Regions from separate parts of the Streptosporangium sp. LJ11 genome, predicted to be linked through region 1. Evidence: predicted binding sites of a transcription regulator. Region 1 holds the regulator's gene; each other region holds the start of a gene.
What was found. Region 1 encodes LexA, which represses DNA repair genes until DNA is damaged. Its sites were predicted from a motif close to TCGAACANNTGTTCGA; they were not measured.
Positions count from the first base shown of each region.

Region 2: the regulator LexA is predicted to act here: its motif matches at 2,393-2,408, upstream of ruvC (crossover junction endodeoxyribonuclease RuvC).
Region 3: the regulator LexA is predicted to act here: its motif matches at 5,470-5,485, upstream of ACTOQ3_RS03220 (SAV_6107 family HEPN domain-containing protein).

Region 1 covers NZ_JBPXMB010000014.1:164,907-174,697, forward strand. The annotation lists gene ACTOQ3_RS21750 (vitamin B12-dependent ribonucleotide reductase) at 1-686, opposite strand, end outside; gene nrdR (transcriptional regulator NrdR) at 771-1,232, opposite strand; gene ACTOQ3_RS21760 (LysM peptidoglycan-binding domain-containing protein) at 1,670-1,936, opposite strand; gene lexA (transcriptional repressor LexA) at 2,757-3,467, shown strand; gene leuS (leucine--tRNA ligase) at 3,670-6,138, opposite strand; gene ACTOQ3_RS21775 (hypothetical protein) at 6,690-9,233, shown strand; gene ACTOQ3_RS21780 (cytochrome P450) at 9,269-9,791, opposite strand, start outside.
Region 2 covers NZ_JBPXMB010000020.1:173,235-183,025, forward strand. The annotation lists gene pdxT (pyridoxal 5'-phosphate synthase glutaminase subunit PdxT) at 1-196, shown strand, start outside; gene ACTOQ3_RS28205 (YebC/PmpR family DNA-binding transcriptional regulator) at 200-952, shown strand; gene ACTOQ3_RS28210 (cation:proton antiporter) at 1,026-2,312, shown strand; gene ruvC (crossover junction endodeoxyribonuclease RuvC) at 2,441-3,025, shown strand; gene ruvA (Holliday junction branch migration protein RuvA) at 3,022-3,642, shown strand; gene ruvB (Holliday junction branch migration DNA helicase RuvB) at 3,755-4,813, shown strand; gene yajC (preprotein translocase subunit YajC) at 5,039-5,404, shown strand; gene secD (protein translocase subunit SecD) at 5,489-7,273, shown strand; gene secF (protein translocase subunit SecF) at 7,273-8,343, shown strand; gene ACTOQ3_RS28245 (adenine phosphoribosyltransferase) at 8,590-9,108, shown strand; gene ACTOQ3_RS28250 (RelA/SpoT family protein) at 9,346-9,791, shown strand, end outside.
Region 3 covers NZ_JBPXMB010000002.1:136,907-146,697, reverse strand. The annotation lists gene ACTOQ3_RS03240 (arginine deiminase) at 1-459, shown strand, start outside; gene ACTOQ3_RS03235 (amino acid permease) at 740-2,164, shown strand; gene bldD (transcriptional regulator BldD) at 2,715-3,209, shown strand; gene ACTOQ3_RS03225 (PP2C family protein-serine/threonine phosphatase) at 3,427-4,560, shown strand; gene ACTOQ3_RS03220 (SAV_6107 family HEPN domain-containing protein) at 4,773-5,222, opposite strand; gene ACTOQ3_RS03215 (L,D-transpeptidase family protein) at 5,629-6,441, opposite strand; gene ACTOQ3_RS03210 (YbaK/EbsC family protein) at 6,561-7,037, shown strand; gene ACTOQ3_RS03205 (GNAT family N-acetyltransferase) at 7,133-7,681, shown strand; gene metF (methylenetetrahydrofolate reductase [NAD(P)H]) at 7,863-8,795, opposite strand; gene ACTOQ3_RS03195 (polyprenyl synthetase family protein) at 9,211-9,791, shown strand, end outside.

The sequences.
Region 1 (9,791 bases):
CGGGTGGCGCCCCCGGACTTGATGGTGCCCGCGGAGGCGTCCGCGCCGCGCATGAAGGAGACCGGGCCGCTGGCGGTGCCGCCGCTGGAGAGCAGCTCCTTGGAGGAACGGATCCGGGAGAGGTTGACGCCGGAGCCCGAACCTCCCTTGAAGATCACGCCCTCTTCCTTGTACCAGTCGAGGATCGACTCCATCTGGTCGTCGACGGCCAGGATGAAGCAGGCGCTGACCTGCTGCGGCGACGCGGTGCCGACGTTGAACCAGACGGGCGAGTTGAAGCTGAAGACCTGGTTGACCAGAGCGTGCTTGAGCTCGTGGTCGAAGATCTCGGCGTCCTCGTCGGTGGCGAAGTAGCCGTGCTCGACCGCCGTACGCGTGTAGACGCCCACCACCCGGTCGACCAGCTGCTTGAGGCTCCACTCCCGCTGCGGGGTGCCGACCGCGCCGCGGAAGTACTTGGTGGTCACGATGTTGGCGGCGTTGACCGACCACGACTGGGGGAACTCGACGCCGCGCTGCTCGAAGTTGATCGAGCCGTCGCGCCAGTTGGTCATGACGACGTCGCGGCGCTCCCAGGTCAGCTCGTCATAGGGATGCACGCCTGGCGTGGTGAAGATGCGCTTCATCTTCAGGCCCTTGCGCGGCCTCTTGCCCCCACGTGTCACCGCGCCGACAGTCTCCGTCATGACTTCCCCCTCCTGGGGCTCCGCAGAACCCTCGAATCGGACCACATCAACGCGCCGCCTCACCCCCGGCGCCCGGGGTCTGCATCAGTCCTGCTCGGTGGAGCGCTCCGCCCGGAGCCGCTCGATCTCCGCCTCGAAGTCGGCCAGGGTCTCGAACCCCCGGTAGACGGAGGCGAACCGCAGGTACGCCACCTCGTCCAGCTCGCGGAGCGGGCCCAGGATGGCCAGCCCGACCTCGTGGGCCGCGATCTCGGCGCACCCGGTGGCCCGGATGCTCTCCTCGACCCGCTGGCCCAGCTGCGCCAGGGAGTCCTCGCTGACGGACCGCCCCTGGCAGGCCCGCCGGACCCCGGCGATCACCTTGTCCCTGAAGAACGGCTCCGTCACACCGCTGCGCTTGCTCACCATGAGCAGGACGGTCTCCTGCGTGGTGAACCTGCGCCCGCATTCGGAGCACGTGCGCCTGCGGCGGATGGCCCCACCGTCCTCGGTGGCCCGGCTGTCGATGACTCGCGTGTCGAGATGGCGACAGAACGGACAATGCACGCGTGTCGCCTCCTTGACTACCGAAGCGGCCGACCCACTTCACCTACCCACCACGCGCACGCCCAGACGCTCGCGCACACACCTTCGAATAGTCGAGGTGCGGTAATGGAAACACAATCTGTGGTGAAGGGTTGCGATGCAGCCACTAGATGTTGTGGTCCAACCGTAGAAGTGCGCGACCATGAACGCAAGTTGAAACGACCTTGCCGGACGAAGTCGCTGATCAGCCGTCACATCCCGGCGTGTCGCCACCCGGGCGAGACCCCTCTCGTCCCGGGCACCTCTTCCCTCACAAACGCCCCGGGCGATCTGTCAGGCGAGACACCCCGCACTCCCCCTCCCCGCCCGCCGACCGCCCTCTCGGACCCCTCCCCCACGTACGCCGCCGCCCCTCCCCCACCTCGGGGGTCCACCTCGGGGACAGGCCCTCCCGGGCCTCAGCGGACGAGGCCCTCGGGGAGATAGAGCCGGGTCCCCGGCCGGACCGTCGAGCCGGACAGCCCGTTCAGGTCCATGACACGACGGACCATCGGGCCGGCGTCGGCCTCCTCCGTCAACGCGTCCGCGATCTCCCACAGCGTGTCGCCCGCGTGCACCGTGATCCGGGGAAGGCCCTCAAGGTCCGGTCGCCCGCCCGCCGAGGCCATGTCGATGCGCCCGCCGATCCAGAGCACCCCCAGGGTGAGGAGCGCGAGCACCGTCACCGCCACAATCCTTCCACGCCTGGTGAGCCGGAGTGGCCGCCGGACGGACGACGGACGGGCGACGCCGGAACGGCGGGCCCGCACCACGGGCGCCACCGCCGATCCCGGCGCCCTCCTCGGCCCGGATCCGCTCCCGAGCCCCCGCTCCGGCTCACGGCCAGGCCTCCGGCCCGGCTCGCGACCGGGTCGCCGTCTCCGCTCGCGCCCGGACGACCGCCCGGACTCCCGGCCGGACCCCTGCCCGGATTCACGCCCGGACAGCCGCTCGGCCCCCGGCCGGGACCCCTGCCCGGACCTCCGCCCCGGCTCACGGGCGGCCGCCTGTCCGGATTCGCGCCCAGACGCCCGCTCGGACACCCGCTCGAGGCCCTGCCCGGACCTCCGCCCCGGCCCACGGCCGGGGCGCGGCCCCGGCAGCGGTCCCGACACCGGCGCCGACCCCCGCCCGGACCCCGGCCCGGGCCCCGCCTCGGACCTTCGCGCGACCTCCGGCTCCGGCTCCGGTCGCGGGGGCGGCACGAGCCGCAGGCGCGGCGCCTCCGGTGAGCGCCGCGCCGCCCGGGATGCCGGCACGGTCCTGGATCGCGGTGTCGTCGTGGTCGGTTTCATGGTGACCCCCATCCCCTCGACCTGGCCGAACACATGTCGAAGAAAGATCGGCGAATCGAACACGATGTCGATCGAACTCCCGTACGATGTTGTACACCACGGCGTCGCCGATTTCGAGGACATTCGAACAATTGTTTGAATATGATCTTCGGCCGAGGTATGGTCGCTGTGTGCGACGTGTTAAATACAGACCGGGAGGCGAGGAGTTCGTATGAGCCAGCACAACGAGAACGGTTCGGCCGCCAGCGACCTGGCGGTGCGAAGGCGTGACTCCCTTGGCCTCACCCCCAGGCAGCGGAAGATCCTTGAGGTGATCCGCGATTCCGTGCAGCAGCGCGGTTACCCGCCGTCCATGCGGGAGATCGGTGAGGCGGTGCAGCTCACCAGCACCTCCAGCGTGTCGCACCAGCTGACGGCTTTGCAACGCAAGGGCTACCTGCGGCGTGATCCGCACCGCCCCCGCGCCCTGGAGGTCCGCCTTCCCGGCGAGCCCGTGCTGTGGGTGGATCCCGACTCCGGCGAGGACGAGGCCCCGGTCAGCCGCCCGACCGCCGCCTACGTCCCCCTGGTGGGCCGGATCGCCGCCGGTGGTCCCATCCTCGCCGAGGAGAGCATCGAGGACGTCTTCGCCCTGCCCAAGCAGCTTGTCGGCGAGGGCACCCTCTTCCTCCTCCAGGTGACCGGTGACTCGATGATCGAGGCCGCCATCGCCAACGGCGACTGGGTGGTCGTACGCCAGCAGCCGGTCGCCGACAACGGCGACGTGGTCGCGGCGATGATCGACGGTGAGGCCACGGTCAAGACCTTCAAGCGCAGAGACGGCCATGTCTGGCTGGTCCCGCACAACCCCAACTACGACCCGATCCCGGGTGACGAGGCCACCGTGCTCGGCAAGGTCGTCGCGGTCCTCCGCAAGCTCTGACGCGAGCGTTCCGGGGCGAGCTCCGGACCGTTCTTCTCCGCGCCTGCTGAGCGAGTTTCGAAACACGTCGTCCCGAGGCGAGTTCCATACCACGCGCCTCCGGCCTCCACGCGACACGCCGGAGGACGCGCGACACGCCGGATGGGCGGTGTCCCGACACGGGATACCGCCCATCCGGCGTTCTCAGGGCTTCCCCGGCCGCCTAGGGGACGATGTTGACCAGCTTGGGCGCGCGGACGATCACCTTTCGCGGCTCCCCGGACAGGAAGGACCGAACCTTCTCCGACGCCAGGGCCAGCGCCTCCAGGTCCGCCTCGGAGATCTCCGGGGAGACCTCCAGCCGGTCGCGCACCTTGCCCGCGACCTGGACGACGCAGGTGACCGACTCCTGGACCAGCAGTGCCGGATCGGCGACCGGCCAGCCCGCGGTGGCGACCGAGGCGGAGTGCCCCAGCCGCTCCCAGCCCTCCTCCGCCGCGTACGGCGCGACCAGGGACAGCATGACCGCCAGGGTCTCGGCGGCCTCCCTGACCGCCGGGTCGGCGGCGCCGGGCCCGGAGTCGATGGCCTTGCGGGCCGCGCTCGTCAGCTCCATCATGCGGGCCACCGCGACGTTGAAGCGGTGGGAGTCGACCAGCTTGGTGACCTCGTCGATGGTGTGGTGGACGACCTTGCGCAGGTTCAGGTCTCCGGCGGTGACGTCCACCCCGGGCGCCGAGGCCGCGCCGGCCTCGGCCATCACCCGGAACGCGCGGGCCAGGAACTTCTGCGACGCCGCCGGGGAGACGTCGGCCCAGTCGATGTCCTCCTCGGGCGGCCCAGCGAAGACGACGGTCAGCCTGACCGCGTCGACACCGTAGGCGTCGATCTGCTGGCCCAGGTCGACGCCGTTGCCCAGCGACTTGGACATCGCCTTGCCCTGGTTGATGACCTGCCCCTGGTTCAGCAGGCGGGTGAAGGGCTCGACGAAGTCGATCATCCCCATGTCGTGCAGGACCTTGGTGAAGAACCTGGCGTACAGCAGGTGCAGCACGGCGTGCTCGACGCCGCCGATGTACTGGTCGATCGGACCCCACCTGCGGACGCGCTCGACGTCGAACGGGCCGTCCTCGTACGCCGGGTCGACGTAGCGCAGGAAGTACCACGAGGAGTCGACGAAGGTGTCCATCGTGTCGGTGTCGCGCTTGGCCGGGCCGCCGCACTTGGGACAGGAGACGTTCACCCAGTCCTCGGCCGAGGCCAGCGGGGAGACGCCCTTGGGTGCCAGGGCCTCGCCGCGCATGTCGGGCAGGGTGACGGGCAGCTGGTCGTCGGGGACGGGGACCTCGCCGCAGTCGGCGCAGTGGATGATCGGGATCGGGCAGCCCCAGAAGCGCTGGCGGGACAGCAGCCAGTCGCGCAGCCGGAAGTTGACCGTGAACCGTCCGGTGCCCCGCTCGCTCAGCACCTCAATGATCTTCCGGATCGCCTCGGCCTTGGCCAGGCCGTCCAGCGGGCCGGAGTTGACCATCGCGCCGTCACCGGAGGTGGCGACGCCGGTCTCGCCCGGATCGGCCAGGCCGGTGTGCACGACCACCCGTACCGGCAGGTCGAAGGCGCGGGCGAAGTCCAGGTCGCGCTGGTCGTGCGCGGGCACGGCCATGATGGCGCCGTGGCCGTAGTCGGACAGCACGTAGTCGGCCGCCCAGACCGGCATGCGCTCGCCGTTGACCGGGTTGATGGCGTACCGGCCCAGGAAGACGCCGGTCTTCTCCTTCTCGGTGGACAGCCGGTCGATGTCGGACAGCTTGGAGACCTCGACCCGGTAGGCCTCGAACGCCTCGCGCCGGTCGTCGGTGACGATCTCCTCGGCCAGCGGCGCGTCCGGGGCGACCACGAAGAAGGTGGCGCCGTACAGGGTGTCGGGACGGGTGGTGTAGACGGTGACCGGCTCGTCGCGGCCCTCGATCACGAAGTTGACGTCGGCGCCCTCGGACCGGCCGATCCAGTTGCGCTGCATGGTCAGCACCCGCTCGGACCAGCCGCCCTCCAGCAGGGCCATGTCGTCCAGCAGCCGGTCGGCGTAATCAGTGATCTTGAAATACCACTGGGTCAGCTCGCGGCGGACGACCTCGGCGCCGCAGCGCTCGCACCTGCCGTCCTTGACCTGCTCGTTGGCCAGCACGGTCTGGTCGTTCGGGCACCAGTTGACCAGGCCGCCCTTGCGGTAGGCCAGGCCGCGCTCGAAGAAGCGGTTGAACAGCCACTGGGTCCACTTGTAGTACGAGGTGTCGCTGGTGTGCAGGCGGCGGGACCAGTCGAAGGAGATCGCGTAGCGCCGGTAGGAGTTGGCCTGGGTCTCGATGTTGGCGTAGGTCCACTCCGCCGGGTGCGCGTCGTGCTTGATCGCGGCGTTCTCGGCGGGCAGGCCGAAGGAGTCCCAGCCGACGGGGTGCAGCACGTTGTAGCCGCGCTGGACCCAGTAGCGGGAGATGACGTCGCCCAGGGCGAACACCTCGGCGTGTCCCATGTGCAGGTCGCCCGAGGGGTAGGAGAACATGTCGAGCATGTAGCGCCGCTCACGCGGGTCGGCGGGGTCGTCGGAGGCCCGGAAGGGGTCCAGTTCCTCCCACCTGCGCTGCCACTTGACCTGCAGGGCCTGCGGGTCATAGTGCTGCTCGTCGCTCTGCATGTCGGCTCGCTCGCTCACGTCGGTTTCCTCGGGGTGTGTCTGCGTGGATGGTCTGACCCGTCCGGCCCAATGCAAAAACCCCCCGCTCACGCGGAGGGCAGCCGCATCGGCAGGGCGCTCAGGGACGGGAGAGCCGATGCGGCCCGATAAGCAGGGTCGCGGCACGCATAGACCAAGACTATCGCAGCCCGCAAGGCGTATTCATGGCCAGGGAAAACAGGGCCGATCGCGGCAAGCGGGGGACAGGATCCGGCCAGGTCGGCAGAATGGGGTTCCCGTACTCGCGGGGCAACGAGACCCGATGGCTATGCGGCCTGTTGTGACCTCGTATGTCTCTCACGTTTACTCTTCTAACCGTGGCACATTCAGCAGAGCCGGGGCAGGGCCCGGATCCGATGGAGGTCGGCCTGCCCATGCAGGATCCGCCGACCGACCCCACCGGACTCCAGTTCAGGGGGGCGTTCTCCGGTTTCCCTGCGAGCCCCCCCGTCTCACGTGAGACCATGCCCAATACGCCTAATTCGGGCACCCGCGCGGGAGGTAAGGAAAGCATGGCCTCGGAGCAGTCCAGCCAGTCCCACCTGCCTCCGGCATGGCCGGAGGCTGCCGAGCCGTCGCCCTCGTGGACGAACGACCCCCTCGGTACCGGCCCTCGGCTCCCCCGCCCGCAGGACGAGTCGCAGGGCGGCAACGGCTCCTCGTGGCAGACCTCACCCGGCGGCGAGGGGCAGCGCCCCGCCGCCTCCCCGGCGGATCCCCCCGGCGGCCGGCCTCAGAGCCCCCCGTCCCACGACGACGGCCGCACGCAGCGCCCGCAGGCCGACGGCTGGGCACAGGCGTCGAACCCCCGGAGCGACAGCTGGTCGGAGGCTTTCAGCCCGCGCAACGACGGCTGGGCGCAGGCGTCCGCCCCCCAGGGTGACGGCTGGTCCCAGGCCTCCGGCCCGCAGGGATCAGGCACTCAGGGCGACGGCTGGTCCCAGGCCTCCGGCCCGCAGGGCACCGACGGCTCGCACCAGACCTCCCCCGGCAACGGATGGCCGCAATCCGCCTCCGCACAGGACGGCTGGGCACAGGCGTCCAGCCCGCGCAACGACGGCTGGGCGCAGGCGACCACCCCCCAGAGCGACGGCTGGGCACAGGCCTCCGGCCCGCAGGGATCGGGCGCTCAGGGATCAAACGCTCAAGGTGACGGCTGGGCACAGGCCTCCGGCCCGCAGGGCACCGACGGCTCGCACCAGACCTCCCCCGGCAACGGATGGCCGCAGCCCGCCTCCGCACAGGACGGCTGGGCGCAGGCCTCGGGCCCGCAGGCCGACGGCGACGGCCACCACCCGTCCTCCCCGAACAACGGATGGCCGCAGTCCACGCCGCCACAGGACGGCAACGCTCAGCCCACCTCCGCCCTCCAGGCCGGCTCTTCCAACGGCTGGGCGCAGGCCGGCACACCGACCAACGACGGCCGGCCCAGCGCCACGCCCCACGACGACAGCCGTGCGCAGAGCCCGCAGGCCAACGGCTGGGCACAGGCGACCAGCCCGCAGAACAACGGCTGGGCACAGGCGTCGAGCCCGCAGGGGGACGCGCGCCGGCAGGGTTCCGATGCGCCGGCGGGCGAGACGTGGCAGGCCGCCGCCCCGGGAAACGACGCCCCCGCCTGGCCTCCGGCACAGCCGACGGAGAACGGCGGGTGGCCGCCCTCACCCGCGCCGGCGGAGAACGCCCCCTGGCCACCCGCGGCCCCGGCGGGCGGTGGCGCGTGGCCTCCGGCCCTCTCCTCGGGGAACGCGGGTCCCGCCGAGGCGCAGACCTCGGCGTTCTCCCCCTCCTGGGCGGGCACCGACGCTCCGGCCGTTCCCTTCGGGAGCGCCCATCCCGGCGCCGCTCAGGGAAACGCCCAGGGCGCCCCTTCCGGCGTCGCCCCCGGTGGTCCCCCTTTCGGGGGCGCCTCACCTGAGGCCGGCGCCCCGAACGGCACCCCGAACGGCGACGGCACCGGAAACGCGCGGCGCAGCTACGGCGTGCCGGACACCCCCGCCATGTGGGCCCAGGCCGCGAACGCGGCGGCCTCCGGCGCACCCGCCCCCCAGGCCCCCGTTCATCCCGGAGCCGGCCCCGGGCCGTCCCAGCCCCAGCCCGGCCACCCGGGCCACCCGGGCCAGTCCGGACATGGGGGTCACCCCGGCCAGCCTGGGCATCCGGGCCAGCCCGGCCATCACCTGAGCCGCGACCCCTCCGACCCGAACAAGCCGTTCGTCACCGCGGGCCAGATCAGCGGCCCGAAGACACCTCCGCCCGAGCGCCAGCAGGAGCTGTGGAACACGGTCTTCGGCGACAACTACCAGGCCATCGAGGACGAGGACGAGCTCGGCGAGCGGGGACGGCCGGTCTGGATCTTCGCGCTGGCCGGGTCCGTGGTCATCGCGCTGCTCGGCGCGGTGCTCTGGGCGTTCCTGGCCGGGCCGCTGGCCGGCGGCGAGGAGATCGCCCCCGATCCCAAGCCCTCCGCGGCGGTCACCAAGAAGCCGGCCAAGCCCGCCGCCATCGGCCGCCTGCCGCGCTTCACCGGCGACGCGTCGCCGGTGGCCGGCACGCTCACCGACCAGCAGGCGGGGATCACCCTGGCACGGCTCGGCGCCCCCTGGCGGCAGGACCAGCGTCCCGGCATGCCCGCCTCCTACGGCTTCACGACCCGTCAGTATCTCCCGGCGGGTACGGACTCCACGGGCAAGACCCAGTTCGCGCAGCTGATGTCGGGCCCGCTCTCCCCGCGCCTGAAGAGCAAGTACACCTCGCCGGAGAACCTCGCACCGGTGATCAACGCGGTGGCCTCCAACGGGCGCAACAAGTTCTTCCCCGAGGGCAACACCGCCCGTAAGACCGCCCAGCAGACCCTGTCGGTGAACGGCCTGCCCGGCCAGCTCGCGGCGTACGAGATCACCTCGGGCGACTCGAAGACGACCATGGTCGTGGCGGCGGTGAGCACCGGCGCCGATCTGCCCTCGATCGTCTACATGTCGGTGCCGGACAGCAGGAAGGAATTGCTCCCCGACATCAACACCGTCTTCAAGTCGATCCGCGCGGCGGGGCAGTGACCACTCCGTAGGGATTCCCGAAAGCCGCGAACGACTTAGAAGGTGCACTCCATCCGCTTGATCCCGTTGATGAAGCTGGAGTGGAGCCGTTCGGGAGCGCCGCCCTCGATCCGCGGGACGCGGCGGAGCAACTCGCGGAACATGACGGTGATCTCGCGGCGGGCGAGGTGGGCGCCCAGGCAGAAGTGCGGTCCCGGGCCGCCGAAGCCGATGTGGGGGTTGGGACTGCGGGTGATGTCGAAGCGGAGCGGGTCGGTGAAGACGGTCTCGTCGCGGTTGGCGGCCCAGTAGTAGAACACGACCTTCTCCCCCGCGCGGTAGAGGTGGCCGTTCATCTCGTGGTCGCGGGTGACCTTCCTGCGCATGTAGTTGACCGGTGAGGCGAGGCGGACGATCTCCTCGACGGCACCGGGCAGGCGCCCGTCGAGGTCCTGGAGCAGCAACTCCCGCTGGCCGGGATGCTCGGTGAACAGGCGCAGGCCGTGGGAGATGGCGTTGCGGGTGGTCTCGTTGCCCGCCACCACCAGCAGGATGAAGAACGAGCCGAGCTCCTGCATC
Region 2 (9,791 bases), on a different contig from region 1:
CATGCGGGCCGTCTTCATCCGCGCGCCCTGGGTGGAATCCGTGGGTTCGGAGGTCGAAGTGCTGGCGCTGGCCGAACCTGGGGATAGGATCGTCGCGGTCCGCCAAGGACCGCTGCTCGCCACGTCCTTCCACCCGGAACTTACCGGGGATGTCGGTGTGCATTCATATTTCGCTGAGATGGTGAGGGAGCTCTAGGCGATGTCCGGCCACTCCAAATGGGCGACGACGAAGCACAAGAAGGCCGCGCTCGACTCCAAGCGCGGCAAGCTGTTCGCCAAGCTCATCAAGAACATCGAGGTCGCGGCCCGGACCGGCGGACCCGATCCGGACGGCAACCCGACGCTGTACGACGCCATCACCAAGGCGCGCAAGAGCTCGGTCCCGATCGACAACATCGAGCGTGCCCGTAAGCGCGGCGGCGGCCTGGAGGCCGGCGGCGCCGACTGGCAGACCATCATGTACGAGGGTTACGCCCCCGGCGGCGTCGCGGTGCTGATCGAGTGCCTCACCGACAACCGCAACCGCGCCGCCTCCGAGGTCCGCGTCGCGCTGACCCGCAACGGCGGCTCGCTGGCCGACCCCGGCTCGGTGTCCTACATGTTCAACCGCAAGGGCGTCGTGCTCGTCCCCAAGGGTGAGCTGGCCGAGGACGACGTGCTGGTCGCGGTCCTCGACGCGGGCGCCGAGGAGGTCAACGACCTGGGCGACCAGTTCGAGGTCGTCTCCGAGGCCACCGACCTCGTCCCGGTCCGCAAGGCCCTGCAGGAGGCCGGGATCGACTACGACTCGGCCGAGTCCAGTTTCATGCCGACGATGAACGTCCCGCTGGACGAGGACGGCGCCCGCAAGGTCTTCAGGCTGATCGACGCCCTCGAGGACAGCGACGACGTGCAGAACGTCTGGGCCAACTTCGACGTCTCCGACGAGGTCATGGAGAAGCTCGACGCGTAACCCGGACCATTCGGTGTGATCTCGGGTTGTCTGCGAGGTTTGTCCGCGTGGTCAAGGGCATATCACGCGGACAATGGGCAATCCTGACCTGATCTTTGCCGTGGCGGGGGTCGCCGCGCTGCTCGCGGCCACGCTGCCGCGGCTCCTCAACCGCCGTCCCTTCTCGCTCCCGCTGGCCTGCCTGCTGGGCGGCCTCCTCCTCTACGCCCTGCCCCTGGAGCTGCCCGATCCCGATCCGGTGGCTCACCGGGCGCTGGTCGAGCACGCCACCGAGATCTGCGTGCTGATCTCGCTCATGGGCGCCGGGCTGGCCATCAACCGGCCCTTCGGGCGGCACGACTGGTCCTCGACCTGGCGCCTGCTGGGGTGGACGCTCCCGCTGACCGTCCTCGCCGTGGCCGCCGCGGCGTACGGCCTGCTCGGCTGGCCCCTGGCCGCGGCGCTGCTGCTGGGCGCGGTGCTCGCGCCGACCGACCCGGTGCTCGCCTCCGACGTGCAGGTCGGCGAGCCCGTCGACTCGGAGAAGGCCGACGACGAGGTCCGCTTCACCCTCACCTCCGAGGCGGGCCTCAACGACGGCCTGGCCTTCCCCCTGGTGTACGCCGCGATCGCGCTGGCCGTCAGCGGGGGTGTCGGCTGGATCGCCGAGTGGACGCTGGTGGACCTGCTCTACCGGTGCGCCGCGGGCGTGGTGTGCGGCCTGCTGATCGGCAAGGGGTTGGGGCGGCTCTTCTTCCGCGCCCAGAAGTCCGACCTGCGGCTGGCCGAGCACCGCGACGGCTTCGTGGCGCTGGCCGCGACGTTCCTGGCCTACGGCCTCACCGAGCTGGTGCACGGCTACGGCTTCATCGCGGTGTTCGTGACCGCCTGCACCATCAGGGCGGCCGAGCGCAGCCACGGCTACAACGGGGTGCTGCACGGCTTCATCGAGCAGCTCGAGCGGCTGTTCACCGCCTGGCTGATCATGCTGCTCGGCGGTTTCGTCGCGATGGGCGGCCTGTCCGCGCTCACCTGGCGGGGTGCCGCGGTCGGCCTCCTGCTGCTGCTGGTCATCCGGCCGCTGACCGGCTGGCTCGCCGAGCTGGGCGGCAGGGCGGGGCCGCGCGAGCGCGTCGCGACGGCGTTCTTCGGCATCCGCGGCATCGGCTCGCTGTTCTACCTCGCCTACGCCCTCGGCCAGGCCGACTTCGGCGTGCCCGCCGAGGAGCTCTGGGCCGTGGTCGCCTTCACCGTGCTGGCCTCCCTGGCCATCCACGGGATCTCGGCCTCGCCGGTGATGAACCGCCTGGACCGGCTGCGCGACAAGAAGAGCGACGACGAGGACGCAGAGGACGCGGAACCCGCCGCCCAGCACCTGTGAGCCCGGGACCGGCTCGCGGCCCCTCCGGCGGGCCGGGGAAGAGCCGTGCGCGGGCCGCTCCCACGCGGTAGAGTCTGCCACCGAACAGGTGTTCGGCGAGCGGAGGCGTGTCGGTGCGGTTGCCCGAGTTGCGGGTGATGGGGGTCGATCCCGGGCTTACCCGATGCGGGCTCGGCGCCGTCGAGGGGAGGCCCGGCGCGCCGCTGAGCCTGGTCAAGGTCGGGGTCGTCCGCACCCCCGCCGACGACGAGATCGGCGCCCGGCTGGTGGCGATCGAGGCGGGCATCGAGCGGTGGCTCGACGAGGTCCGGCCCGACGCGGTGGCCGTGGAGCGGGTCTTCGCCCAGCACAACCTCAGGACCGTGATGGGCACCGCGCAGGCCTCCGCCGTGGCGATCCTGTGCGCGTCCCGCAGGGGCCTGCCGGTCGCGCTGCACACGCCGTCCGAGGTCAAGGCCGCCATCACCGGCAGCGGCACGGCCGACAAGCAGCAGGTCGGCACGATGGTGACCCGGCTGCTGCGGCTGGACGCCATGCCCAAGCCCGCCGACGCCGCCGACGCGCTCGCCCTCGCGATCTGCCACGTGTGGCGGGGCGGGGCCCAGAGCAGGCTGGCCGAGGCCGCCGCGAAGGCGGCGGGCGCCACCACCACCCCCGCCGCCTACTTCCGAGGCCGTGGCAGGGCCGGACACCCGAGAGGAACCGCGAAGTGATCGCCTCGGTGCGAGGGCAGGTGACCGCGATCACCGCTGACGGGGCGGTCGTCGAGGTCGGCGGGGTGGGGGTCCTCGTGCACTGCACGCCGGGCACGCTGGCGACGCTCAGGACGGGCGAGGAGGCCAGGCTCGCCACCTCGCTGGTGGTCCGCGAGGAGTCGCTCACCCTGTTCGGCTTCGTCACCGACGACGAGCGCGGCATCTTCGAGATGCTGCAGACGGCGAGCGGGGTCGGCCCCAAGGTCGCCCTGGCGATGCTGGCCGTGCACACTCCCAACGCGCTCCGGGTGGCGGTGGCCTCCGCCGACGTCAAGGCGCTGACGAGGGTCCCCGGGGTGGGCCCGAAGGGCGCCCAGCGGATCATCGTCGACCTCAAGAACAAGCTCGGCACGCCGGAGGAGGCCGTCAGCGCCGCGCTCGACGGCCGCGCCGCCGCGCCCGCCTGGCGCGCCCAGGTCCACTCCGGGCTGGTCGGTCTGGGCTACTCGGGGAGAGACGCCGACGAGGCGGTCGCCACCGTCGAGCCGCAGGCCGCCGCCGAGCTGGCCGAGGGCCGCACCCCGCAGGTCGCGGCCCTGCTCAAGGCCGCGCTCCGCGCGCTGAGCGTGCGATGAGAGGCGAGCGCGCCGTACGGGACGTGTGCCGGGAGACGGTGGGCGGGGCCGCCACGCGGTGCCCGAAGGGGCTCCGGCGGTTCCGCCGCGCGGCGAGCAGGGGAGGGGCGGCGTGAGTTCCGACCGTGATCTGGTGTCGCCGGACGCCGAGGGCGACGAGAGATACATCGAGGCGGCGCTGCGGCCCAAGCGGCTGGAGGAGTTCATCGGCCAGACGCGGGTGCGCGAGCAGCTGTCGCTGGTGCTGCAGAGCGCGCTGCGGCGCAACCGGCCGCCGGACCACGTGCTGATGAGCGGCGGGCCCGGGCTGGGCAAGACGACCCTCTCCATGATCATCGCGACCGAGCTCTCCGTGCCCCTCAGGATCACCTCGGGGCCCGCGCTGGAGCGGGCCGGCGACCTCGCGGCGATCCTGTCGACCCTCTCCGAGGGCGAGGTCCTGTTCATCGACGAGATCCACCGGATGGCCAGGCCCGCCGAGGAGATGCTCTACCTCGCGATGGAGGACTTCCGCGTCGACATCGTGGTGGGCAAGGGTCCCGGGGCGACCGCGATCCCGCTGGAGATCGCCCCGTTCACCCTGGTCGGCGCCACCACCCGGGCCGGCATGCTCCCCGCGCCGCTGCGCGACCGCTTCGGCTTCGTCGCGCACATGGACTTCTACGGGGTCGCCGAGCTGGAGGAGGTGCTGCACCGCTCCTCACGCCTGCTGGGCGTCACGCTCCCCGGCGACGCCGCCCGCGAGATCGCCGGCCGCTCCCGGGGCACCCCCCGCATCGCCAACCGGCTGCTGCGCCGGGTCCGCGACTTCGCCGAGGTGCGCGCCGAGGGCGTCGTCACCAGGGATGTCGCCTCCGCCGCGCTCAACCTCTACGAGGTCGACGCCGAGGGGCTCGACCGGCTCGACCGGGCGGTGCTCGGGGCGCTGCTGCGCAAGTTCGGCGGCGGGCCGGTGGGGCTGTCGACACTGGCGGTCGCGGTGGGGGAGGAGCCGGAGACGGTGGAGGTGGTCGCCGAGCCGTTCCTGGTGCGGCAGGGACTGCTGGCCCGCACCCCCCGTGGCCGGGTGGCGACCGCGGCGGCCTGGACCCATCTGGGATTGGTGCCCCCGCCGGACGCCTTCGGGGCCTCGTTTCTCATCGATCTTGAGGATGATCCTGGAGCCGTCTAACGTTGGGAGTCGGTAGGGAAGTCGTACAGGATTGATCACAGATCGATGACAACCGTATCGAAATGGGAACTTCCCTGCGCGCCAAAACGTGACTTCGTTGCCGCGCTCTTAACAGCTCGCCTAAACTCCGAGCCTTGGCTGGCTGTGTAGGCTGACGTGCTGAGCGGCGTGGCCGTATGTGACGTCCGGCTTCCGCCGGTCAATCTCAAGAGAGGGAGCGGCCCTGTGGGCGGCAACTATTCGAGCCTGATCATGATCGCTCTCATGGTCGTGGTGTTCTACTTCCTGCTCATCCGGCCGCAGCGCAAGCGGCAGCAGGAGCAGGTCAAGATGCAGAACAGTCTCACGCCGGGCACCGGTGTCATGACCACGACGGGTCTTTTCGCGACCGTGGTGGCCATCGACGCCGACGACGTGATCCTGGAGATCGCCCCCGGCGTGGAGACCCGCTGGGTCAAGGCGGCCATCGGCCGTGTCCTGGTTCCCGTTGACGACGCGGAGGAGGAGAATGTCAAGGCTGTCGACCACGGTGTCGTGGAGACGGCGGAACAGCAAGGTGCAGACCACGACACGACGAGCAAGAAGCCGTGAGTAGCCTCACCTCCAACCCCCTATAACCGAAAGAACTGACGACCAGTGGCCCGACCGACCAGCGGCCAGAGCAGACCGGGGCGCATGCTCCTGGTGCTTCTGGCGATCATTCTCGCCATGGGCGGGGCGATGCTCCTCAACAAGGCGTACACCCCGGAGTATGGCCTCGACCTCGCCGGCGGCACGACCGTGACGCTGCAGCCCGTCACGCCGAACGGGGGCGCTCCCTCGCAGGAGAGCCTCGACCTCGCCGTGAACATCATCCGCGAGCGGGTGAACGGCAGCGGCATCTCCGACGCCGAGGTCGCCAAATCCGGTGACAACATCGTCATCTCCGTTCCCGGAGCTGGCCAGGAGGAAGTCGTCAAGCTGGTCGGCACCACCGCGGAGCTGAGGTTCCGCCAAGTGCTGGCGATCGGGGCCGGGTCGCCTCCGCCCCCGGGCCAGCTCTCCACCCAGGCGCCGACGCCGACTCCCTCGCCCACCGCCTCCGGGCGCAAGGGCAACAAGGAGTCCAAGCCCGCCGAGTCGGGGACCCCGAAGCCCGGCACGACCGCCGCGCCCGACCCGGGAGCCTCCCCGGCCGGCCGCGCCCTGTCGTCGGCGCTGACCAACCCGAGCCCCGGCGCCACTCCCGCGCCCTCCGCCGAGCCGAGCGGCGACAAGGGTGACAAGCCCGCCAAGCCGGGCAAGAGCGCGGCCCCGGACGCCAGTGCCACGCCCGACGCCAGCGCCGCGCCGACGGTCCCGCCGACGGCGCCCGACGACCCCATGGCGGGCGTCGACCCCACCGGGATCGACCCCGCGGCGCTCAAGCGGTTCGAGACGCTCGACTGCGCCAAGGACGCGGGGGTGGGCGCCCAGGACGCGCCGGACAAGCAGTACGTCGGCTGCAGCCAGGACGGCAGCACCAAGTTCGTGCTGGACAAGGCGGCCGTGACCGGCACCTCGATCGACAGCGCGTCCTCCGGCGTCGACCAGACCACCGGTGAGTGGCTCGTCCAGCTCGCCTTCAAGGGCCAGGGTCCCGACCAGTGGTCGAAGGTCACCACCACGGCCTTCAACTCGCAGGCTCCCCGCAACCAGGTCGCCATGGTCCTCGACGGCGTGGTCATCTCCGCGCCCGTCATCCAGGAGCCCATCACCGGCGGCCGGGCGCAGATCTCCGGCAGCTTCACCCAGGTGACGGCCGACGAGCTGGCCAACCAGCTCAAGTACGGCGCGCTGCCGCTGAAGTTCGAGAAGAGCTCCATCGAGGAGGTCTCCTCCACGCTGGGCGCCGACCAGCTGCGCGGCGGTCTCATCGCGGGCGCGATCGGCCTCCTGCTGGTCGTCGTCTACTCGATGCTCTACTACCGGGGTCTGGGCATCGTGTCGGTGCTGAGCCTCGTGGTGGCCACGATCGTGACCTACCAGGCCGTCGTGCTGCTCGGCGCGTTCGCGGGCTTCCGCCTCTCGCTGCCGCACATCATCGGACTGATCGTCTCGATCGGTATCACCGCGGACTCGTTCATCGTCTACTTCGAACGGATCCGCGACGAGATGAAGGAGGGCCGGCGCTCGCTGCGCACGGCCATCGAGGTCGCCTGGGTCCGCGCCCGGCGGACGATCCTCATCGCCGACGCCGTCATGTTCATCGCCGCCGTGGTGCTCTACTTCCTGGCGGTCGGCGGTGTGGCCGGGTTCGCCTTCGCCATGGGCCTGACCACGCTCATCGACATCGCGGTGGTGTTCATGTTCACCAAGCCGTTCGTCGCGATGCTGGCCAGATTGCCGTTCTTCGCCAAGGGGCACAAGCTCTCCGGGCTCGACGCCGAGCGCATGAGTGAGGCTCCCGTCGCTCCCAAGACCGTTCCGCAGGAGGCCTGATGTCCGGCATCGCGCGCCGGCTGTACCGGGGCGAGGTCGACGTCGACTTCGTCGGCCGCAAGAAGCTCTGGTACTCCCTTTCCGCAGTCCTGCTGGTGATCTCCATCGCCGGGCTGGTCTTCAACGGCCTCAACCTGGGCGTGGAGTTCAAGGGCGGGTCCGTCTTCTCCTTCAAGGCCCCGACCGCCAACATCGAGCAGGTGCGCGCCACGTTCACCGACGCCGGCGCGCACCAGGTCATCGCGCAGACGACCCAGAACGGCTGGCGGGTCACCACGGAGAGCCTCCCGGCCGACCAGGTCACCAAGATGCAGAAGGCCGTCTCCACCGAGTTCAAGCTGCCGGTGGACCAGGTCAACCTGCAGGTGATCGGTGCCTCGTGGGGCGGTCAGGTGGCCAACAAGGCCATCATCGGACTGATCGTCTTCATGCTGGCGATCATCCTGTACCTGACGATGGCCTTCGAGTGGAAGATGGCGCTGGCCGCCGTCGTGGCGCTGCTGCACGACCTGGTGATCACCGCCGGCGTCTACGCCTGGTCCGGCTTCGAGGTCACCCCGGCGACTCTGCTGGGCTTCCTGACGATCCTCGGATACTCGCTGTACGACGCCGTCGTCGTCTTCGACATGATCAAGGAGGTCACCGCCAAGATCGGCAGGACCTCCAAGATCACTTACACCGAGGCCGCCAACAACGCGCTGAACCACACGCTGATCCGGTCGCTGAACACCACCCTGGTGGCGATCCTGCCGGTCGCGGCGATCCTCTTCATCGGCACCACGCTGTTCGGCGCGGGAACGCTGAAGGACCTGTCGCTGTCGCTGTTCGTCGGCATGCTCGTCGGCACCTACTCCTCGCTGTGCGTCGCGACGCCGCTGCTGGTCACGCTGAAGGAGCGCGAGACGCTCTACACGGAGATCGCCAACAGGCTCGCCGCGCACGGAGGCGGTTCCGGGATCAAGACGGTGCGTCAGCCGGTCACCGCCGGAGCCTCCAACGGCGCCTCCAACGGCGCCGCCCCGGCCGCCGGCCGGACCTCCCCGGCCGGTGACAAGCGGAGGAAGAAGTAAGCACGAGCACGTCCGCGCCTCCGCTCCCCGCACGGGGAGCGGAGGCGTTTTCCTTACCTGTCGTCGCCTTCCCCGCGCCATCGTTTCCCGGTGTCTCCCGCACCTCCCCGCCCTCTCCGGCGCCACCGGTTCCCTGGTTCCCCGGTTCCCCGCGCCTTTCCCGTCCCTTCCCGCTCTCTCCACCGCCCCCGGCACCACCGGCCCCCCGGTGTTTCCCACCCCGAGATCTCCACAGGAGCGCCGACCATGACCGAGCTGAGCAGCCTGATCCTCGACCGCATCCGCGACGTGCCCGACTACCCGCAGCCCGGAGTGCTGTTCAAGGACATCACCCCCCTGCTCGCCGACCCGGTGGTGTTCACCGCGGTGACCGAGGAACTGGCCGGGCTGTACGAGGTGGACAAGATCGTCGGAATCGAGGCGCGGGGGTTCATCCTGGCCGCCCCGGTCGCCATCCGGGCGGGCGCGGGCTTCGTCCCGGTACGGAAGAAAGGCAAACTGCCCTCTGAGACGCTTGAGGCGTCCTACGATCTGGAGTACGGCTCCGCCACCATCGAGGTTCACCGGGACGCCTTCACCCCCGGGGAGCGCGTCCTCATCGTCGATGACGTGCTCGCCACCGGAGGTACGGCGCGCGCGGCGGTGGAGCTGGTCCGCAGGGCGGGCGCCGACGTCGTCGCGATCGCCGTGCTCATGGAGCTGGCCTTCCTCAAGGGCCGCGAGCGCCTGACCGACGTGGAGTTGCACCCTCTCGTCGTCGTTTGATCGACCCCGCGGACAAATGCACACAACCCCGTCTGGATACACTGAGGGATCTGGACTCGAACGTAAGGAGTCTGAGTGCCCCGTGATGTGGTCGTCCCCGACGCGACCGCCGGCGGTGGCGGTCCCGAGACGGCCGTCCCAGCAGGCGATGCCGGTTCCGCCATGTCCGGAGCCGCCGAGGAGAAGCCGGCGGTAAGGCGAAGGCTCGCACGTTTTGGGGGGCAGTGGGGTGGCGGCATGAATCCGGTCCTGGAGCCGCTGTTCCGGACGGTCCGCGCGACCCACCCGAAGGCGGACCTGCGGCTCATCGAGCGCTCCTACGACGTGGCCGCCTACCACCACCGCGACCAGAAGCGTAAGAGCGGCGACCCGTACATCACCCATCCGCTGGCGGTGGCCACGATCCTGGCCGAGCTCGGCACCGACGACGAGACGCTGTGCGCGGCGCTGCTGCACGACACCGTCGAGGACACCGCCTACGGTCTCGACGAGCTGCGCTCGGACTTCGGCGACAACATCGCGCTGCTGGTCGACGGCGTCACCAAGCTCGACAAGGTCAAGTTCGGCGCCGCGGCCGAGGCCGAGACCGTGCGCAAGATGGTCGTGGCGATGTCCCGCGACATCCGGGTGCTGGTGATCAAGCTCGCCGACCGGCTGCACAACATGCGCACCATGCGCTACCT
Region 3 (9,791 bases), on a different contig from region 1:
AGGATCGTCGCGCTGGACATGCCGAAGGCGCGGGCCTTCATGCACCTGGACACGGTCATGACCAACGTGGACGTCGGCGTCTTCACCAAGTTCGCGGGGCTGGGCATGCTGCCCTCCTACACCGTCGAGCCCGGCGACAACGAGAAGGAACTCAAGATCACCGACCATCCCCCCGAGGACATGCACCGGGCCATCGCGCGGGCGATCGGGCTGGACGACATCAAGGTCCTCAGCGCGACGCAGGACGTGTACGCCTCCGAGCGGGAGCAGTGGGACGACGGCTGCAACGTGCTGGCCCTGCGTCCCGGCGTGGTGGTGGCCTACGAGCGCAACACCACCACCAACAACCACCTGCGCGAGAACGGGATCGAGGTCATCACGATCCGGGGCAGCGAGCTCGGCCGCGGCCGGGGCGGCCCGCGCTGCATGAGCTGCCCGCTCGAACGCGACGGCATCTGACTCCCCTCCTCCCCGCCGCCCGGAGGGCCCGGCCCGTCCGGACAGCCCGGTCCATCCAGACAACTCGGCCCGTCCAGGCAGCTTCGGTCCGTCCGGACGGCTCGGCTCCCGGAAACCTGGTCCGGCGGGACGTGTGCGGCGGGACGTGTGCGGCGGGACGTGTGCGGAAAAGCTCCTCATACCTCCCGGAGAGCCGTCGTCCCCCGGAGGACAGGTCTGCTCCCTCCTCCCGGCAGGGCGGACCATCACCACCCGGACCGCAGTGGAGGGGGACGAGCGGATGGCCTCACCGGCTCGCCGGCTGTTCCGTACCAAGCCCGCCGAGGAGATCGTCGCCGAGGGCGGCCACGGCGAGGGCGGCGAGCTGCGCAGGAGCATGACCCTGTGGCAGCTGACCCTGTTCAGCGTCGGCGCCACCCTCGGCACCGGCATCTTCGTGATCCTCGGCCAGGCCGTGCCCAAGGCGGGCCCCGCGGTGCCGGTCGCCTTCCTGCTGGCCGCGCTCACCGCCCTGTTCTCCGCGCTGTCGTACGCGGAACTGGCCGGCACGATCCCCGTCTCAGGATCGTCGTACTCGTACGCGTACGCCACCCTGGGCGAGCTGGTGGCGTGGGTGTGCGGCTGGTGCCTGATGCTGGAGTACGCCGTCTCGGTGGCGGCCGTGGCGGTCGGCTGGGGCGAATACCTCAACGCCTTCCTCCTGGACCTGTTCGGCTGGACGTTCCCGGCGGCCGTCGTCCACTCCCCCGGCGACCGGGGCGGCGTGGTCAACCTGACCGCGATCCTGATCGTCCTGCTCGCCACCTGGCTGCTGCTGCGCGGCGCCTCGGAGAGCGCGGGCGCCAACGCGATCCTCGTGCTCGTCAAGATCGCGGTGCTGGCGTTCTTCTGCGTCGTGGCGTTCACCGCGTTCGACTCGGGCAACCTGGCGCCGTTCGCCCCGATGGGGGTCGCCGGCATCACCGCCGCCGCCTCGCAGGTGTTCTTCGCCTACATCGGTTTCGACGCGGCCTCCACCGCCGGGGAGGAGGCCAGGAACCCCAGGCGCGACCTTCCTTTGGCGATCATGCTGTCCCTCGGCGTCGTCACGCTCGTCTACGTCCTGGTGGCGCTGGCCGCCGTCGGCGCCATGCCGTGGCGGGACTTCGGCCCGGAGAGCACCGAGGCGGGCCTGTCCGTGATCGCGAAGCGGGCCGTGGGCGCCACCTGGCCCGGTGTCGTCATCTCCTTCGGCGCGGCCATCGCCATCGCCAGCGTGGTCCTGACCGTGCTGTACGGCCAGACCCGCATCCTGTTCGCCATGGCGCGCGACGGCCTGATTCCGAAGATCTTCGAGAGGGTGAGCCCGCGCCGCCGGGTACCGGTCGCCAACACCCTCATCGTGGCCGCCTTCGTCTCCGTGCTCGCCGGGTTCGTCCCGCTGGGCCGGCTCGCCGAGGCCACCAGCATCGGCACCCTGTTCGCCTTCGCGATCGTCAACACCGGTGTGCTCGTCCTGCGCCGCACCCGCCCAGACCTGCCCCGCGGCTTCAGGACACCGTTCTTCCCGATCACGCCGATCCTCGGTGTGATCCTCTGCCTCGTCGTGATGGCCGGCCTGGCAGGCGTCACCTGGCTGGCCTTCGGGATCTGGATGGCGGCCGGCCTGCTCGCCTACTTCCTCTACGGCTATCGCCACTCGCGTCTCGACCGGGGCGTCCGGTGACCGGGGCCGCCGGCCGGACGCCCGGGGCGAGCCCCCGCCCCCGCCCCGGGCCTCGGGGCGGGACGGCCGGGACACGGCGGGCGGAGTCTCCAGGGCGGTGTCCGGACCGGCACGCGGGCGCGCCGGGCCCCGCCTCCGGCAGCGCGGGACCGTCGCACCGGGTATTGCCCGCCGCCGCATCGTTCAAGATCATACGCCTGTCGCCGCGCCCGGGGAGGACGTCGTCTCGAATCCCGGAGAAGAGCCGGAAATCATGCGGAAGTCCCGAAAAAACCGGAGGTTTCGCGATGCGGGGTAGGACAAGTGCGGCGTTTGACGCGGACCCCACCGGACCGGATTCGGCATCTTTTTTCCAATCAGCTTGACCTTAGGCGCCCACAGCTTTACCGTCACTGTCCGTAACCACACCTCGTGGCGTTATCGGGTGAACCCTGACGCATCGGTCACCGAAGGTGCCCACCCCGGGCGCCAACCCGGTGAACGGGGCATAAGTTGCGAGGTAGCACAATCATGTTGAGAGCACTACATAACAGAGCCGGGGGGCCACACCATGCCGTCTGAGTACGCCAAGTCGCTGGGTGCACGACTCCGCGCCATCCGCACCCAGCAGGGCCTGTCCCTGCACGGAGTAGAAGAGAAGTCCCGCGGGCGCTGGAAGGCGGTCGTCGTTGGCTCCTACGAGCGTGGCGACCGTGCCGTCACCGTGCAGAAGCTTGCCGAACTGGCTGATTTCTACGGGGTGCCGGTCTCGGAGTTGCTGCCGGGAGGGGCCGCTCCGAGCCCCCTGGGCCCGACACCGAAGCTTGTGATCGACCTTGAGCGTCTCGCCCAGCTCCCCAAGGAGAAGGCGGGCGCGCTCGCCCGTTACGCGGCCACCATCCAGAGCCAGCGTGGCGACTACAACGGCAAGGTGCTGTCCATCCGTCAGGAGGACCTCCGCTCCCTCGCCGTGATCTACGACAAGTCCCCCAGCGAGCTCACCGAGGAGCTCATCAGCTGGGGCGTCCTGGACCCGGAGGCGCGCCGAGCCGTCGAGTCCTTCTGACGACCCCTGACCGGTCGTGGGTGCGCCGGAACCGGCGTGCCCACCCCGCAGATATTCCCGCTCTCAGCAGAACGTGCCCTTCGTCCCGCCCCGGCCTGACCGCCACTGTGGTAGGAAAAGGCAAACATGCGTTTAGCGAGATGTGGTGGACATGGCCTCGGGAGATGATCGGCTCGATCACTCTCGATCAAGCCGGAAAAACCGTCTCCGCGCCGTCATGGCGTCGCTGGGATCGACCAAGACGCGTGCCTTCCTGCGGCTGCTGACCTCGATCGGCACCACCAAGACCCAGGACACCCTGAAACTCCTGCCGTTCGTCGTCATGGCCGTGGTGGCTCTGATCGACTTCGGCTCGGGTCCCACGTCCGGCCTCCTGCCGCTGCTCGCCCTCGGCCCGGCCTTCGCCAGCGTGGCGTGCGGCCTGACCCGCACCACGGTGGTCGGCGTCGTCGCCCTGGTGCTGTGCTTCGCGCTCGGCGCCTACAACGACATCCTCTGGATGCCCCGCACCGACATCACCCTCCTCGCCATTCTCGGCGTCACCGTGGCCAGCGTGCTGGCCAGCGCCGGGCGGCTGCGCCACGAACACCAGCTCGCCGACGTGCGCTCGGTGGCCGAGGCCGCCCAGCGGGTGCTGCTGCGCCCGGTGCCCCGCCGCGCGGGACCGGGCATCGGCGTGGCCGTCTCGTACACCTCCGCCACGGCGGAGGCCAGGATCGGCGGCGACCTGTACGAGGTCGTCACCACCCCGCACGGGGTTCGGATCATCGTGGGAGACGTCCAGGGCAAGGGCCTGGAGGCCGTGGAGACGGCCGCCGTGGTGCTCGGGGCCTTCCGGGAGGCGGCCCACGACGAGAGGACGCTCCAGGGCGTCGTGGCGCGCCTGGAGAACGCCCTGACCCGCGAGCTGTCCGGCGAGCAGTTCGTGACCGCCGTGCTGGCCGAGATCAGCGGCGGTTCCACCATCACCGTCATCAACTGCGGCCATCCGGCGCCCATGGTGCTCGACGCCGAGGGCGCGATCTGGTTCGCCGACCCGCCGGACGAGGCGCTCCCGCTGGGCATGAGCGCCCTCAAGGCCAGTGAGCCGCAGCCGCACCACATCCCGTTCGAGCCGGGCGACCAGGTGCTCTTCTACACCGACGGGGTCATCGAGGCGCGCGACGGGACCGGCGAGTTCTACCCGCTGCTGGAGCGGGCGCACCTGCTGGACGGCGACGACCCCCAGGGCTCGCTGGACGCCCTCCGCGCCGACCTGCTCGACCACGTGGGCAGGCCGCTGAGCGACGACGCCGCCATGCTCCTGCTACGTCACCGCGCCGCCCGCCAGAACTCCACGGCGGCGGCGTGAGAACGGACGGGGTGAGGGCGGCCCGGGGGCGCCCTGGGCGGGTGGCGCGATGGACGGGCGACGCGAGGTCAGGCGACGCGAGGGGCAGGCGACGCGAAAAACGTCCCCGTACGTCTCCGTGCCCCGCCCGGGAGGACCGGTGGGCACGGAGACGTACGGGGACGGCGCCGGTGAGCCCGGGCGGCGACCCCGGGTGGGAGGCCGCTCCGGCTCTAACCGGCTAGGGGGACCTGGCCGGGGAGCATGGGCTGGCTCGGCACGCCGAGCAGCTTCTCCACGGCGGTGACGAAACGCTCCGCCTCGGAGATGAGCTCCTCGGCGTCTCGTGAGGACACCGTGCGGGTCAGGCCCGCCTCGGCGGCGGCCCGCTTGGCCGCGCTCGTCTCGAAGTAGGGTGCCCACTCGGCCAGGCGGGGCTCGGCCTCGGGCAGCATTTCCCAGGCGCTGCGCAGCCTGCGCCTCCTGCGGCCCTCCATCGGACGGGGACGGGCCGCCAGGACGGCAGCGGCCGCCCTGAGCGCGGCGAGATGGGCCGCGACGTAACGCGCGGCGGAAGTCCGGGCGGCGGCGGCCTCTTCGAGGCAGTCGCGCGCGTCTGAGAGGTGCGCCCGCACCGTGGGGGACAACCGGGGCCCACCGGAATCGCTGAGCCGAGGGGTCATAGTGCTTCAGCCTCCTTGGTCGCAAGCGGCTCCGGCGTTTTCGCCGGTGGTATCACACTCGCAGACCCCACCGACAAATCCACCGGACGGCCGGACGAGGAGCTTCCCCTCTCCCCGCCCGTCCTGACCTGGCCCGATCGTCTCCGCCGACGACGTGGACCGGATCGGCCGCCCTCGGACACGAGCCGCGAGCCCCGTGCCATCACATCGAACATAAATTCGATCACTAATACTGTCAAGTAAAACGGCGAACAAAAGTTCGATCTTCGGGTATGTGAGGGCACACGCGAGTCCGGGGAGATCGGTGCGTGCGGGCACGCGAAAGGGCCCCGGGAGATCGCCGTCTCCCGGGGCCCCGGTTCACGACCGGCGGGGTCACGCCCGCCGGATCGCCCGTCCCTCCGCCCTACCGGGCGAACCTGCCTCGGACGTGCACCGGCACTCCCGTACCGAGCAGACCGGGAAGGACCTCCGCCACGTGCATCGGCAGCCGTACGCAGCCGTGGGAGGCGGGCGCCAGCGGCACCGACAGCGCGCCGTGGAAGGCGATGCCCCCGTTGAAGAAGATCGGGTTGTAGAGCTGGCCGAGGTAGGACTTGTGCCAGCCGTCCCTGCGCCAGGTGGTCTTGTAGTCGCCCGTCGGCGTGCGGGCGTCGCCGCAGAACCGCTGGGCCCTGCCCTCCCAGGTGGCCGTCTCGCAGTAGGAGATCCCGCTGCCGGAGGAGGTGTGGCTGACCAGTTTCACCACACCGCCGACGTAGAGGACCATCACCTGCTTGGCGAGGTTGACCTCCACCCGGGTCGGCTTCCCGTTGGGCACGAGCACCTTCGGCGCCAGCGGGGCCTCCAGGGCGGCCCAGGTCCTGCGCGCCACGGTGCTGGTCGGGGTGACGCCGTTGACCTTCTGGAAGGCCCAGACCGCCGCCAGGGTCGCCCCGCCGTAGCGGCCGTCGATCCTGCCCGGGGCGTAGCCGAGCTCGGCCAGCCGGGTCTGGAGCACCTTCACCGCGGCGCCCTTCGCGCCGAGCTTGAGCGTCTTGCCCGGTGCGACGAACGGGCTCGCCCCCGTCTCCGTCACGGCCGTCACGGCCGAGACGGCCGGGGAGGCCGAGGTCTGGGCCGCGGCGGCGCCCGCGAAAAGGGTGACGCCCGCGGAAGAGAGGAGCACGGCCCCCGCCGTCATCAGCGCGGCCACTCCCTGCCGCTGTCCAACCCCCACTTTCAATCAACTCCTCATATCACTATGGATCAGGTCAAGGGACCATAGCGCACGGGTTCCCCGTGCAGGCCGCCGGTTATAAAGCGGCAATCAACGGTCAATCTGTTTAGAGTGGCCGCGTGCCAGAAAAGTTGCATCCGAACATCGAGAAGGTCGCCGCCGTCCTGCGCGAGCACGGCGTCCCCGGCGAGATCGTCGTCTTCGCGGAGGCCACCCCGACCGCCGCCACCGCGGCCGCGCAGCTCGGCTGCGAGGTCGGCGCCATCGCCAACAGCCTGATATTCGAGGCCGACGGCGAGCCGCTCCTGGTGCTGACCAGCGGAGCCCACCGGGTCGACACCGACCTGATCGCCAGGACCGCCGGCGTGGCGAAGGTGCGGCGCGCCGACCCCGCCTTCGTACGGGCGGCCACCGGCCAGGTCATCGGCGGCATCGCCCCGATCGGCCACCCCGCGCCGGTCAGGACCCTGGTCGACACCTGGCTGGGCAAGCACGAGGTCGTCTGGGCCGCCGCCGGCCATCCGCACACCGTCTTCCCGACCTCCTTCGAGGAGCTCGTCCGCATCACCGGCGGGGTTCCCGTCGAGGTCGAATGACGGTCCTCCGCGGCACTTGAGTGCCGCACTCACCAGGCGCCGCGCTCTCGCATCGTGCCGACCCGCGCCACGTCCGCACTGCTAGGGTGCGACGCGTGATCGGACTGCGACGGATCGGACCCGACGAGTTCAGGCTCCGGCTGGACGCGGTCCTCCACGTCTACACCGAGGCGATGAACCCGCCCGCCGACCAGATCGCCGGCCGCAGGCTCATCATGGGAAACCACGCCACCCACCCCGCCTTCACCTGCCTGTTCGCCGAGCTCGCCGACGGCACGCCGGTGGGCGTCGCCTACGGCTTCCACGGGGTTCCCGGCCAGTGGTGGCACGACGTGGTCAGGCGGGCCCTCGCGGAGGAACACGGCGAGGGCAGTGCCCGCGGCTGGCTGGGCGACGCGCTGGAGCTCGCCGAGATCCACGTCCACCCCGACTACCAGGGGAAGGGCATCGGCCGGGCGATGATCACGGGCATGTGCGCGGGCCGCCTGGAGCGCACCGCCGTGCTGTCGACCCGCGACCAGCCCACCGCGGCCCGGCACCTCTACCGGAGCATCGGCTTCGTGGACCTGCTCACGCAGTTCGTCTTTCCCGGCGGGCACGAGCGCTACGCGATCCTCGGGACCGTCCTGCCGCTGGGCGGCTGAGCCACCGGCCGGAGCTCCGGGTCCCCGCCGGGACGCCACCCTCCCGGGACGTCCCGCACCGGCGTGCCCCGCTCGGGGAGCCGGGCCGGGCCCCGGTGACCGGGGCCCCGCCGGACAGGGACCACCCGCCGGCCGCCGTGCCCCGGCGGGAGCGGGGGCGGGGCGGCCGGGACGCGACGGCTCAGGTCGGCAGCGGGGCGGCCTTCGGCGTGTGGTCGAGGGCCTGGAAGACCTCTCGGGTCGCGCTGGAGCGGTTGAAGGTGATGAAGTGGATGCCGGGCGCCCCCTCGTCGAGCAGGGTCTGGCAGAGCTCGGCGGCGTGCTCGATGCCGAGGCTGCGCACGGCGGCCGGATCGTCGGCGACGGCCGCGAACCTCTCGGCCACCTCCGGCGGGAACGGCGCGCCGGAGAGCTGCTCGGACCTGGCGATGGTGCTCATCTGCGTGACGGGCATGATCCCGGGGATGATCGGCGTGTCACAGCCGCCGGCCGCCACCCGGTCGCGCAGCCGCAGGTAGTCCTCGGCGCGGAAGAACATCTGGGTGATCGCGTAGTCGGCGCCCGCGCGGCACTTGCGCACGAAGTACTCGGTGTCGGACTCGACCGAACCCGACCTGGGGTGCTTGTACGGGAAGGCGGCCACGCCCACGCAGAAGTCGCCGGACTGGCGGATGAGCCGGACCAGGTCCTCGGCGTACTGGACGCCCTCGGGGTGGCGCACCCACTCGCCCGTCACGTCGCCGGGCGGGTCGCCCCGCACGGCGAGGATGTTGCGCACGCCCGCCCCCGCGAAGCGGCCGATCAGGTGGCGCAGCTCGCGGACGGAGTGGTTGACGGCGGTGAAGTGGGCCACCGGGGTGAGCGTGGTCTCGTGGGCGAGCCGCTCGACGATGTCGACGGTGCGGTCGCGGGTGCTGCCGCCCGCGCCGTAGGTGACGGACACGAAGGTGGGGTGCAGCGACTCCAGCTCACGGACGGCTCGCCAGAGCTGACGCTCTCCCTCGTCGGTCTTCGGGGGGGAGAACTCGAAGGAGAACGAGCGGGCACCGGCGGCGAGGAGTTCGCGGACGGTGGCGACACGATCGGGGAGGACAGATGCGCGACCCAGAGCCATGGGGCAAGGATACTTGCCCGGCCGCCCGGGTGCCCGATCAGATCATCGCCGCCACCCGCAGAACGGCCTTATGTCAATTATCGCGCAAATCAACCGCCCCTCTAGATCGAAATGTCCTCTTGGACCGTTAATCTCATTACCTGACCTCCTCCCGCCGTCGAAGGCGGGAGATTCCGATTTTCATAGATTGGGTTTCCTGCCTCGTCGCCAGTCGCAAGGAACCCGGAGGTGTCGTGCCTTACATCGGCTCCACAGGCGTTCCACCTCTCCGCCGGACCGGCGGAGAGGATCTTGTCGATCATGCGTACGGTGATCGGTGCGTCATCACCGCTGGTCACGCTGCCGCGGCGCACGGCAACGTACCGCGTTTCCCCCCCAGAGCTGAAGCCCAGGGTCTCCACACTGGAGGTATTCGATGATCACTTCTGCAGCCGCGCTGGACACGATCCGGTCCGAGGTGGACCGCTCTCTTCGGCGATTCGTCGAACGGCAGCGCCCGCAGGTCAGCGCTCCGGAGCTGGCCCCGCTCGTCTCGGCGGCCGAGGACTTCCTCGCGGGCGGCAAACGGCTGCGACCCGCCTTCTGCTACTGGGGCTGGCGTGGCGCGGGCGGAGGTGACGATCCCGCGCTCTTCGCCGCCGCGGCCTCGCTGGAGCTGCTCCAGGCCAGCGCCCTGGTGCACGACGACGTGATGGACGCCAGCGACCTGCGCCGGGGCATGCCCTCGGCGCACCGCAGGTTCGAGGATCTGCACAGGAAGGCGGGCTGGCACGGCTCGGCCGAGCAGTTCGGCGAGGGGGCGGCCATCCTGCTGGGCAACCTGATGCTCATCTGGTCCGGTGAGATGTGGCGCAACAGCGGCCTGCCGGCCGCCTCGCTGGCGGCGGCGCAGAAGGTCCACGACGACATGCGCACCGAGCTGATGTGCGGGCAGTACTTCGATCTGCTGGAGCAGGCGCACGGGGAGGGCACCTTCGACAGCGCGCTGCGGGTCGC